Regions from separate parts of the Lentibacillus daqui genome, predicted to be linked through region 2. Evidence: riboswitches for the same ligand, from Rfam matches in the RefSeq annotation. Region 2 holds a riboswitch; each other region holds the start of a gene.
What was found. A riboswitch is a leader RNA that binds a small molecule or an ion and turns the genes downstream of it on or off. The one in region 2 is predicted to bind thiamine pyrophosphate.
Positions count from the first base shown of each region.

Region 1: another riboswitch for thiamine pyrophosphate. It lies ahead of O2S85_RS02115 (lipoate--protein ligase family protein); the one in region 2 lies ahead of tenI (thiazole tautomerase TenI).
Region 3: another riboswitch for thiamine pyrophosphate. It lies ahead of thiW (energy coupling factor transporter S component ThiW); the one in region 2 lies ahead of tenI (thiazole tautomerase TenI).
Region 4: another riboswitch for thiamine pyrophosphate. It lies ahead of thiT (energy-coupled thiamine transporter ThiT); the one in region 2 lies ahead of tenI (thiazole tautomerase TenI).

Region 1 covers NZ_CP114176.1:396,568-399,708, reverse strand. Annotated here, with positions in the region: gene O2S85_RS02125 (contact-dependent growth inhibition system immunity protein) at 1-238, opposite strand, end outside; gene O2S85_RS02120 (RNase A-like domain-containing protein) at 343-639, opposite strand; TPP riboswitch at 1,366-1,472, shown strand; gene O2S85_RS02115 (lipoate--protein ligase family protein) at 1,572-2,414, shown strand; gene lipA (lipoyl synthase) at 2,407-3,141, shown strand, end outside.
Region 2 covers NZ_CP114176.1:913,721-916,861, reverse strand. Annotated here, with positions in the region: gene O2S85_RS04810 (thiazole biosynthesis adenylyltransferase ThiF) at 1-262, opposite strand, end outside; gene O2S85_RS04805 (thiazole synthase) at 323-1,090, opposite strand; gene thiS (sulfur carrier protein ThiS) at 1,092-1,295, opposite strand; gene tenI (thiazole tautomerase TenI) at 1,292-1,951, opposite strand; TPP riboswitch at 2,125-2,233, opposite strand; gene O2S85_RS04790 (L-lactate permease) at 2,354-3,141, opposite strand, start outside.
Region 3 covers NZ_CP114176.1:344,791-347,931, reverse strand. Annotated here, with positions in the region: gene O2S85_RS01855 (DHA2 family efflux MFS transporter permease subunit) at 1-745, opposite strand, end outside; gene O2S85_RS01850 (MarR family winged helix-turn-helix transcriptional regulator) at 774-1,211, opposite strand; TPP riboswitch at 1,535-1,647, shown strand; gene thiW (energy coupling factor transporter S component ThiW) at 1,736-2,224, shown strand; gene thiD (bifunctional hydroxymethylpyrimidine kinase/phosphomethylpyrimidine kinase) at 2,269-3,075, shown strand; gene thiM (hydroxyethylthiazole kinase) at 3,072-3,141, shown strand, end outside.
Region 4 covers NZ_CP114176.1:1,029,572-1,032,712, reverse strand. Annotated here, with positions in the region: gene O2S85_RS05285 (ABC transporter substrate-binding protein) at 1-57, opposite strand, end outside; cobalamin riboswitch at 248-442, opposite strand; gene thiT (energy-coupled thiamine transporter ThiT) at 787-1,383, opposite strand; TPP riboswitch at 1,475-1,576, opposite strand; gene O2S85_RS05275 (BCCT family transporter) at 1,771-3,141, shown strand, end outside.

The DNA.
Region 1 (3,141 bases), 520 kb from region 2:
AACCAAGATCCGGAAAATATATACCATCCGCACAACACTGAATGTATTCATTCTTTTCGAAATTTGAGTAATTACTGTTTATAAAATCCGACAAAAAAACAATCGCATATTCTAAATACTCTTTGGTTTCATCCACCAACAATTCCTCCAAGGCTTGTTCTGGAGATTCAATGTCCTGATGAAAAGTTCCAGCCAAAAATTGAAAAACTGGCTCTTCCTGTTTATTAGGGAGTAACATAAAACAACACACCCCTTTCAATTAGTATTGATTTGCTTAATTTGGATAACCAGTTAGAACAAAATTCCCTTCGCCATCCTTTTTCAAAACAATTCTAGCATTTGTCATATTTTTAACCGAATCGGAGCCTTTTTTATCTCCCTTCCTATCACCTCTGTTCCCTGATAGGTCAATACTAAAGTTGACTTGCTTTTTGGATTATCTAGCCAAGATTGAATAACTTCTTTATTGTTTGTATCGTTCAAAACATTATTAACAATTTTCTCAGCCGTAGCCCTATCTTTAAAGGTAGATGAACCAGTAATTTTCGGATTTTTATTTATCCTCTCTAATAGCTCTTTATCCGTTTTTCCAACATGTCTTTCAATCAAATGTCCACCTTTTATTTCATGTGCAGCCAATCCACCACCAGGTGCAAGGTTACTTTTATCCCCCGGTTTTACACTATCTACATTTTTATCAACCTTCCTGGTATCCTTAACCTTCTACCCACCTGCCGACAAAACGATGCAGTTATGTTCTCATGCGTTATATCTAATTTGCGACAGACCTATGATCACACTTTTTCAGCAGCCCGAGACAGTAAGGATTACCAAAAACAGCCACGAAACAACACGGAACTTGTCATTTTTATCATGAGTCCGATAATATATCAGCGATTTCGGGCTCCCTATCAGCGGTTCCGAGCTGCCTATAAGCGGTTTCGGGCGTTCTATCAGCGGTTTCAGGATTCCTATCAGCGGTTTTGAGCTTTCTATCAGCGATTCAGCCACGCCAAGAAACACGTGGTAAATTTCGGCCTGAACATCGTGTGATCAATTCTTCTACCCTAGCAAAACCGGCTCCAACCTCTCCCTTCTTCCACTTTCTCATATACTTGCCAAATAATCCATGTACATTTCTTCATCTAAATGCGTCCGCAATTGCTATACAAGCGGAATGTAGGCAACCATTCTTCTTTACTTACTAATTCTTTTACATTACCTGTTTTCAGCATACCGTTCTCCTTCTAGCATTGCTTTTACTTCCCATTATATCGCATGAAAGTTATCGAAACAGCAAAAATTTCAAATCCGCTTTACAATGTAACATTTTCCATTTACCATGGACTTATCGAAACAATATAACAAGTTCACTAGGGGAGCATTTCAAAGGCTGAGAAGAACTTTTTTTGTTCTAACCCTTGGCACCCGATCTGGGTAATACTGGCGTGGGGAAGTGGTCAATGTAGCATGGGTACATGTTATATACAAACAGACTGCCATCTCATTTGGGCAGTTTTTGTTTTATCGTTTGCTTTTTAGGGAGCACCAAAAACACGGAGGAGATTCGATTGCAAGATTCATGGGGATTTTTAGACACCGGAGTACACGATGCTGCAACAAATATGGCATTAGATGAATTGTTGCTTATTTGGCACAGTGAAGGAAAAATCCCGCCCATTTTACGTTTCTATCAATGGGCAAAACCAAGTTTATCTGTTGGCTATTTTCAGGATGTTCATAAAACGATTGATCCATCAGCATTGCAACAGTATAGGATACCAGTGGTTCGCCGGTTAACCGGTGGTAGTGCGGTACTGCACGATGATGAGTTAACCTACAGTCTTGTTATTGCGGAGAACAAATCATTTATCCCAGCATCTATCACGGAAGCTTACTATGTTCTATCCAAGGGTATCTTTGACGGGTATGCCAATTTAGGAATCACAGTCGATTATGCCAAACAAAGACATTCCATTCAAAACCGTTCTGCAGTGTGTTTTGAAAGACCGGCGTTATACGAGTTGCTGGCGGGTGGGAAGAAAATATCCGGCAATGCACAAACCCGGCAAAAAGGAGTATTGCTGCAGCATGGATCGATTCCACATTCCATGAACAAAACGATACTTTTCGATCTATTCCGTTTTCCAAGTGAGGAAATACGAGAAAGAAAAAGAGCAGCATTTGATACAAAAGCAACAACCATCCGTCAAGAAACAAACCGATCCATATCCATGAGCACTATGAAAGACGCGTTTAAACAAGGTTTTGAAACTGGAGTAGATATCAAACTATCTCCATTTGAATTAACCAATCAGCAATGGGAGGAAGTCTACCAGCTAGCTGCTGATAAATACAGCAATCATGATTGGAATTTCAAACATCATTCAAAGGAGCGTGTACTTAATGGCTAAACAGGAGGAATACATAAGAAAACCGGAATGGCTGAAAACAAAAATCAATACGAACCAATCTTACCGTGGATTAAAGAAACTCATGCGTGATAAACGATTAAATACCGTTTGCGAAGAAGCACGCTGTCCGAACATCCACGAATGCTGGAGTGAACGAAAAACGGCAACTTTTATGATTCTTGGTGACACTTGTACCCGCGGCTGCCGTTTTTGTGCAGTTAAAACTGGATTACCAAACGAACTGGATTGGGGAGAACCTACTCGTGTTGCGGAATCCGTATCGATTATGGGCTTAAAACATGTTGTTGTGACAGCAGTCGCTCGCGATGACCTAAATGATGGGGGCGCTGCGGTATTTGCGGAAACGGTAAGAGCCATCCGCCGTGAAAACCCTGGCTGCACGATTGAAGTGTTACCATCGGACATGAAAGGTGACTACGAAAGCCTGCATACTTTAATGGATAGTGAACCAGACATTTTTAACCATAACATTGAAACAGTACGCAGATTAACTAAACGCGTACGGGCAATTGCAAAATACGACCGTTCCTTACAATTGCTGGAACGGGTAAAAGAAATAGCACCAAATACACCAACCAAATCAAGTATTATGGTCGGTCTAGGCGAAGAAAAAGAAGAAATTTTACAAGCGATGGATGACTTATTGGCACACAACGTAGACATCATGACAATCGGTCAATATTTGCAACCAACAAAAAAACACTTA
Region 2 (3,141 bases):
GTTTTTTTGCAGCAACAGCTTTAGGTATCCGGTTTTTTGCATCCAATTCCACATAAAGCTGTTGCCGCTGTAAATTGCTCCATTCTACATAATCACGGTCGACAATGGTTACTTTTCCTACACCCGCACGAACCAGCGATTCTGCATTTCCTGTGCCAAGCGCACCCGCACCTATGATAAGTACCTGTTTTCCCGCCATTTTTTGTTGGCCCTCTTCACCAATATACTTAAACAACGTCTGTCTGGAATAACGATCATTCATCCCTTCACCTGTCCCTTTTCGTTCGTATTTTGATCATGTTTTTGAGTAGGTATTGATTTTTCAGCCAATACTTATTCCCTCCATTGGACTGCTTGCTGTGGCGGTCCGTTTTTTCGGGATACGCCCAGCTTCATATCCTAAGCGACCAGCTTCCACTGCTTGCTTCATCGCTTTTGCCATTTTGACCGGATCTTTAGACGCTGAAACCGCCGTATTTAATAAAACAGCGTCTGCACCAAGTTCCATTGCATAAGCTGCATCGGCCGGGGAGCCGATTCCGGCATCAACAATCACAGGAACTTCTGTTTGCTCAATGATAAAACGCAAATTAACCGGGTTGATAATTCCCTGCCCCGAGCCAATTGGTGACGCCCCAGGCATAATCGCATGTGTGCCAAGCTCCTCCAACCTTTTGGCTAGTACCACATCATCGGAAGTATACGGTAAAACAATAAATCCTTCTTTTAGCAATTCTTCCGTTGCCTTTAATGTTTCCAGCGGATCTGGCAGCAATGTTTTATCACAACCAATGACCTCCACTTTGATCATGTCACATAGTCCCGATGCTCTTGCCAACTTGGCATGTCGTACGGCTTCTTTCGCTGACTTTGCACCAGCCGTATTCGGTAAAAGACTAAATTTCTCTACGTCCAGTTTTTCCAGGAAATTGGGCTGGTTTGGCTCATAAATATTCATCCGGCGAACGGTAAACGTTAAGATTTCTGCTTCCGATGCTTCAATCGCTGCTTTTTGAATATCAAAATTCGGATATTTTCCTGTACCCAATAATAATCTTGAATTAAATTGCTTATTTCCAATTGTTAGCAAGTCAACCGCCTCCTACAAATTGAACTAATTCTATTTTGTCTCCATCCGATAATTTTGCACTGTCATAGTCATGTTTTTCCAAAATATTTTCATTATGTTCGACAATAGTGACAGGATTCTTCACTTGGATATATGCGAGTAACTCAGTGATGGTTGCTACCGAAGACGGAATGGTAATCCGTTCACCATTTACTCGTAACTTCATAGGATCACCTCCTGCGTATGCATTGCTTTACGATAATTCATGACTGCGCGCACTGGATCATCTGCTTGGAAAACGCCTGACATAACGGCAATTCCATTCGCCCCGGCTGCCAACGTGTCATGTGTATTTTCAGGTGTGATTCCTCCGATGGCAATAACGGGAATGGTTACTTGCTGCGTGAGTTTTCGCAAGTTATTTAGTCCTCTCGGTGTCATTCCCTCTTTTGATCTCGTGCAATGAATATGTCCATATAGAAGATAATCAACCCCTTTCTTTTCTGCCTTGATTGCTTCGTCAAGCGAATGTATCGAACAACCGATTTTTAATGATGAAAAAGCCTGCATGACCAATGAAGCATCGATACTATGATGGGCAAGCTGAACACCATTTGCTCCTAAGATATGCGCAATGTCAACACGGTCATTAACAATAATTTTTTCGAGCGGCACACCGCGATCCGTTAAAGCTTCAATTACCCGGACTAGTTCGGCAGCTGTCCAACTTTTCTCCCGTAAATGAATCTTGTTAACACCTTTATGAATCATTGCCACTATTTGTACAAGTGTTTCAGCGGTTTGTTGACCCGTTGAGACGACATGTAATTCCTTAGTGGCGTTTATATCCTTTTTCCTTTTCCATGTTTTGTTGTATTCCATGAACACCTATCCTTTCAGCAAAACAAAAAACCACTTTCAAGATGACAGCGCATCGAGAAAGTGGTTGGATAATTATTTGAGAACACCTGAGATTGTTCATTATTTTGAACAACTATGGACAAATACAAGAAATGAAGAAATTTTACCAGCCTATGTTACATTCCTTGAACATCTATTGTTCCACATCACTTCCCTACGCTGATATTAATCAGTTCAGGTTCCAAGGGTCTTAAAGTCACACTTTAATCTCAGCCTTTTTGGAAGGCACCCCTAGCGGTTTTTTATTAAATTTTACCTTTGCTTGTATCATACCATGTGTGGAGGATTTGTCAATGAATTTTATATATTTTGTAAGTATGAATGGATGAACAAACTTTTTTCATATTTCATTCCTATTTTACGCTACGAAGCAATGTTTTGTTCTAGCGCATTTAGTCGTTTTTTATTCGTGGCAATGAAGTAGATAGCAATTGCCCAAATAATGACAGCAATGATCGATCCGATGTTAAATATGCCTTTTTCGGATGTCCACATGATCGAATAGCCGATCGAACCAATTAATAGGGAGTAATAGACAAATGGCAGTAGGGTCTTGCGAATGACATGCCCTTCTTTTCCGACTAAACCAACAACGGCTGCGGCTGCGACAACATTATGCACACAGACCATGTTACCGGCCGCTCCACCTACTGCCTGCAGTGCGACCATCCAGGTTGGATCTCCGCCGATTCGTTCACCAACGCCGTATTGGAACAAGGAAAACATCATATTACTGATCGTGTTACTTCCAGCGACAAATGCACCTAGCCCACCGATAAATGTTGCAAAAAATGGATATGCCGTTTGCGCCAGATTTGCGACACCGTCTGCAAGGACGATTGGCATTTCAGCGTAACCAGCCGCTCCACCATCCGAATTAAGGAATACTTGTACCATTGGAACGGTAAAAACAAGCGCGGAACCTGCGGCAAGCATTGTTTTCCCGGAATCCTTCCAAGCCTGTGCATATTCTTTTATTTTCATGCCATGAGCGTAGTACACATAAACAGATGCAACAATAAAAATAAAACCTGGAGAAAAGAGGATTTCCCAGCTGGACGTGATGTCTGTCCCAAAAATATTTGGAACCTCAATAGTTGCTGCTTTTAGCCAATCTCCCACGACAGTCATTCGGGAAAGCAGCAGCATCA
Region 3 (3,141 bases), 570 kb from region 2:
TAAACAAGGCAAGGCCGACAAAGCCAACAATCAATCCAATGATCACCGATGCATTGGTCCAGCCGTTTGTACCTGCAGTACTGAAACCGTACAGGATACCGCCAAAACCAAGTGTTGAGAGAACAATTGCCAGGATGTCGATGTCTGGAAATGTCTGTTTGGTTACATTCTTTAAGAAAATAACCGAGAAGATAATTGTTAATACAGCAATTGGAAATATAATCCAGAACAATAACCGCCATGAATAATTTTGTACTACAAACCCTGACAGTGTTGGGCCTACAGCTGGTGCAAAAATAATGGCAATCCCAATAATCCCCATTGCACCACCACGCTTTTCAACCGGGAACAAAGCCAATACAACCGTTGTTAATAGTGGCATAATAATCCCTGCGCCAACTGCCTGAATAACGCGGCCAGTCATTAAGATAATAAAAGTTGGTGAAATGGCACAGATTAATGTACCTGCAGCAAATAAGCTAATTGCAGTTATAAATAGCTGTCTGGTTGAAAACTTCTCCATTAAAAATGCAGTAATTGGGATCAGCACACCATTAACCAGCATAAATCCGGTCGTAATCCACTGTGCAGTGCTTTCCCCTATATCCAGGTCCTCCATGATCGAAGGCAAGGCCACATTCATTAACGTTTGATTCAACAGCGATACAAACGCACCAAGAATAATAACCGCAAGAATGGGGCCTTTTTTTATATTCGTTGCATTACTTGTAGTTGTTTCAGTCATGCTTTTCTTTCATCTCCTATTCCCTAAGTTATTGATTTTCCACATCCTCAAAATTCCGTAATAATTTTGCGGCTGTGTTCTTAAACTGATTTAACTCTTCCGTTGATATCCCATTGAACAATTTTTCAATAAATGCTTTTCGGGCAGCATTCATAGCCTTGACCATTTCCTTTCCGCTATCGGTAATGGACAGGTAAACAACCCGGCGATCTTCTTCCGTCCGTTTCCTTTCCACATATCCGCCCTCAACAAGCTTATCGGTAAGACCTGTCAAGCCGCCAGTAGTGATGGAAAGAACCATTGCTAGCTCAGAAGCACGTTGTTGTCCCTCATAATATAATTTATAAAGGACAAGTGCTTCTGTTCTGGAGAAAGCCGATTTCGTATGCTTTCTCCATTCTCCGGGGATTTTCTTCGTGATTTTCCGGAAAATGCCCTCCAACTCAAGGAAATCATCCTTCTTCATGACTTCCCTCCTTATATAAATATTATCTCACTAAAAAATATCTTATCACTAAACAATTTGATAACAAGATGATATTATACGCTCATGATTTTGGAGTGTCAACAGGTTTTTAACCTTAAAATGAAGCTTATGCAGGTTTGCGCCTTTACTTGTTTTAAGGCTGCGCTTACATCTAATGTAACAACATATTTTAACTCCCTCCAACCGCCAGGCAAGATAGAGGTAGAAGTTACAATTTTTCTTCACATTATAAAACGTGATTCATAAGTGACAAACCAATCCTTCTCTGTTAAGATTATTGCAACAGGCAAATTTCATAGTATTTACACTACTAGGGGTGCCCCGCATGCGGGCTGAGAGGAAAGTTGCATTTCTTTCCGACCCTTATGGACCTGATCTGGCTAATACCAGCGGAGGGAAGTAGTTGTGACAAATCACGATAAACTTTTCTCTACGCAAGCTGGGTCCATCATAAGGATCTAGCTTTTTTTATATGCCATGGAAACATGGAAAGGAGGAATTGGATGAACCGGACACGTTTATTAACAACGATGGCTGTTTTTGTAGCCATTGGAACAATTGGATCCCAAATTCTCTGGTTTCCTGCAGGAGTTGCTAAAGCCTATCCAGTACAGCATGCGGTGAATGTGCTGGCAGCCATCATACTTGGCCCAGCCCCCGCTGTTATGATCGCCTTCATGATCGGACTGATTCGTAACTTGCTTGGTCTTGGCTCCATTTTGGCGTTTCCCGGCGGCATGATTGGCGCATTTCTGGCAGGTTATCTTTATCGACGGTTCGGGAAAAAGATTTGGGCGGCAATTGGTGAATTTATTGGAACCGGTATGATTGGCTCTTTGTTTGCTGTACCGTTTGCCAACCTCTTGATGGGAAGTTCAGTTGGTGCATTATTTTTCTTCCCGTCATTCCTGGTAAGCAGTGGAGCTGGGGCGTTGATAGGCTGGATTATTGCAGCTCGGTTGAAACAACGAAACGTACTGCCAAACATTTAAAAACTGGAACAAGGGAGCCCCTTGTCCCGAAAGGATGATGACAAATGAGACAAATACCTTGTGCACTGACTATTGCTGGTACTGATCCTAGTGGCGGTGCTGGCATTCAGGCCGATTTAAAAACATTTCAGGAATTTAAATGCTATGGGATGTCGGTGATTACTTCCGTGGTTGCCCAAAATACAACCGGGGTTCAGGATGTACAGCACATTTTAACGGACATGATTGAAGAACAGCTGGATTCCGTTATTTCAGATATCCCGTTTCAAGCGTTTAAAACGGGAATGATTGCCAATACCGCGATGATGAAAAGTATCGCCGGCAAGATAGAAAATATTCCTGTCCCTTTTGTAATGGATCCGGTCATGGTCGCGACAAGTGGTGATTCATTAATTGACGAGGAGGCGCGTGACTATTTACGCAACAATCTGCTTTCTCTGGCTACATTAGTCACACCCAATGTACCGGAAGCAGAATATCTAACAGGGCAATCGATTAGCACCATGGATGATCTAAAAGAGGCCGCTGAACAAATTGTAAATAAGTATGGAGCAGGTGCCGCGCTTGTTAAAGGCGGTCATTTAGCGGGGGATGCTGTCGACTTTTTGCACGATGGCAACAAGATACACCGTTTTTCATCTGAACGCATTGAAACAAAAGATACCCATGGAACCGGTTGTACCTATTCAGCGGCAATTACCGCGTTATTAGCTAAAGGCAATCCGCTTTTAGAGGCTGTCAACGCCGCCAAGCAATATATAACGGCTGCCATCGGTCATTCGTTTGCAATTGGTCATGGCAGTGGTCCAACAAATCATTGGGCACCACGAATCGAGGAGGTCAGCAAATGAATCAGAAGGTCATACAGGAAGTAAGGGAGAATCGTCCACTTATTCATCATTTAACAAACCAGGTTG
Region 4 (3,141 bases), 120 kb from region 2:
GGCTAAAATTCCTAAAAATAAGATAGCAGTGAATAAAACCAAATAAATCTTTTTCATGATCGTATTGTCCCCCCTAGTGTTTACAAAATAGCGCTACAAAGCAGTCTTCTCTCATAACCATGGATAAGCAATAAAAAAACACCTCCTATTAAAAAGGGGTGCTACTCATTAACAGTAGATGGATACTTATTTTTGACAAAGCAGTACCATCCAGCCAAGTTGCACACCTCCCTATCCGCGTAGGTTCATGGTGTTTCAGAATCAGGCAGTGTCCTGGCTCATGGTTACCGTTGCCCTTCCCTTCCCATACAAACCTATGTACAGTGGATTAAAAGGCAACAACCATTTACAGTGGCGGGACCGCGTCGGATTTACACCGAACTTCCATTTTAAGTCTATTATTCCGTGTTCAAAAAGAGGCACATCAGCCAGAATTCATTCGAACCTCTTGAACAGTTGCGCTAGACACCCGAGTCTGTTACACGAATATTTTATTTCCTCTTCCAGTATACAACATCCATGTCAAATCGAACAGGTAAATGATGAAAAATGACATACAATATAGATAAACAAAATACAAAATCATAATTAGCTACAGATTCTCACGGCAGATAGGAGAGTAAAAATAGGAGGAATCTATCGAGAGAAGAGCGGTCACGGGCGATGGGAAAGAAAAAGCGTGAGGAATCTACCGTGAACAGGGCGTCAATACCATCCAAAATAGAAAAATACAATCCGGATTGAATAAAGGACAGTCCCCTAAAATGGTAGAGGACTGTCCTTTTATTAACCTGCCCTTCGCTGCTGACCTATTTGTTTCGCCGAGGTGATGATTTGTCCTGCCTTTGAAACGATCAATCCCAAAATAACCGCACAGGCGATTGAGACAGCGATATAGGTGATGCCATTGGTAACCAGCGAATAAATAAATGGTGATTTCCCCGCCTCAATGGCATACTTCTTAAAGAAGATAACCCCAGCGACAAAATGCCAAAAATAACGTGTCGCCCCGCCAACAAATATGGCAATCGTCATCCATAACAAAGCATGTCCTTTGTGTCCCTTTTGTAGGTTCCCTTTGACTTGGTGATAAAACAGCCCTGCAAATCCAATACAAGCAAAAGCAATAAAATATTCAATAAATGCTTGGGTAGGGGTAAGTATCCATGCCTGACCAAGCGCAATTTGTAGAAGTCCCCAAAGAAAACCAGATAGGCTGGCCGCTACGAATCCCCAGCGAAAGGCAACGATAAATATTGGGATCATCGCAAAAGAAATGGAAATCGACGGTCCAAAACGCAATGATGGCAATAGATCCAGCACCATCGCAAATGCCGCAAGTATGGCCACTTCTATCAGTGTTTGCAAACTTAATTTTCGCATATAAAAATGCCTCCTTCAGAACGAACCAAAAGGGAGACATTGGTGAAATATACGGATTTTTATCGGGCAGCCATAAATCCAGCGAACCATCCGCATTTACTCACCACATCCCTACGCTAGTGCTAACTAACAGGTTCAAAGGGTCCGAACAATAACGTTCTCTCTCAGCTTTAAAGCTCCCCTTGTGGTTGCGTTATCATTTTATTTAATCTCATCATAGCACATGCCGGTCAATCATGCACTCTTTTTATTCATTAATTTCAATAATAGATTTTGGTGCTGACCTTTTATTTGTTGAGGATTCATGTACCCTCCACATGTCCCATTGCATTGCTTGCTGGTCTTTGTTATTGTTAATCCTATGTCAAAACTTTATCAGGGGGATTCATGAAGAAAGTTACAAGGGTTTTTTACATAACATTGGTAATAGTCGTCTTAGCCGTGATATTTGGTGTGGCATTTCCTTCACAATTTGAACGAATAACTGGCAACATAAAGGATTTTGTAGCTACTACATTCGGTTGGTATTACATGCTGTTGATGGCGGTCATGCTCATCGTTGCAATCATCATTGCCATTAGTCCATACGGCAAAATTCGCCTTGGCAAGGATCATGAACGACCCGATTTCTCAACACCAACATGGATTGCTATGTTGTTTTCAGCTGGTATGGGGATTGGTCTTGTTTTCTACGGGGCAGCGGAGCCATTATTTAACTATGCACTTGATGCTGCCACAGAGAAACCAGGTACTGATGCAGCATTTAAGGAAGGGCTTGCCTATAGCTATTTCCACTGGGGCGTACATATTTGGGCTATGTATGGTATTGTGGCACTGTCATTGGCTTTTTTTCAATTTCGTAAGGAAGAACCAGGATTGATTTCAGCAACATTAAAGCCGTTATTTGGAGAAAAAATGAACGGTCCGCTTGGTGTGCTGATCGATGTACTATCCGTATTTGCAACTGTATTCGGTGTAGCAACCTCGCTTGGTTTTGGGGCAGCGCAAATTAATGGAGGGCTTTCGCATTTATTTGGTATAAATGTTGGTTTTACCGCACAGTTTGTCATCATTGCTGTGGTAACGGTTCTCTTTATTGCTTCAGCGTGGTCAGGTTTGAGCAAAGGGATTAAATATTTATCCAATACCAATATGGTGCTTGCCGCTCTTTTACTTGTTATCGTCATCATCGTCGGCCCTACATTGCTCATACTGGATATGTTTACTGATACGTTTGGAAAGTATATGCAACATATTGTGGAAATGAGCTTTCGCACAGCTCCACTTACAGGGGACAATCGGGAATGGCATAATAACTGGACCATTTTCTTTTGGGCATGGTGGATTGCATGGGCGCCTTTTGTTGGAATGTTCATTGCCCGTGTCTCTCGTGGGCGCACCATTCGGCAATTTTTGTTAGGCGTCATGGTGATTCCAACATTATTTACTTCAATATGGTTTGCAGCATTTGGGACAACGGCAGGTGATGTACAAAATAGCGGAGTAGATTTGACCCAATACACGACAGAGCTTGTATTGTTTAATATGTTCGATCAATTACCATTATCATTCATCCTTTCCATTTTTGCTATTTTGCTAATTGGCTCGTTTTTTATTACTTCAGCAGACTCAGCAACGTTTGTTTTGGGGATGCAGTCAACACATGGTTCGTTAACCCCGCCGAATAATGTCAAGATTATCTGGGGAGTTTCCCAATCAGCTGTAGCATTGATTCTGCTCTATGTCGGTGGATTAACG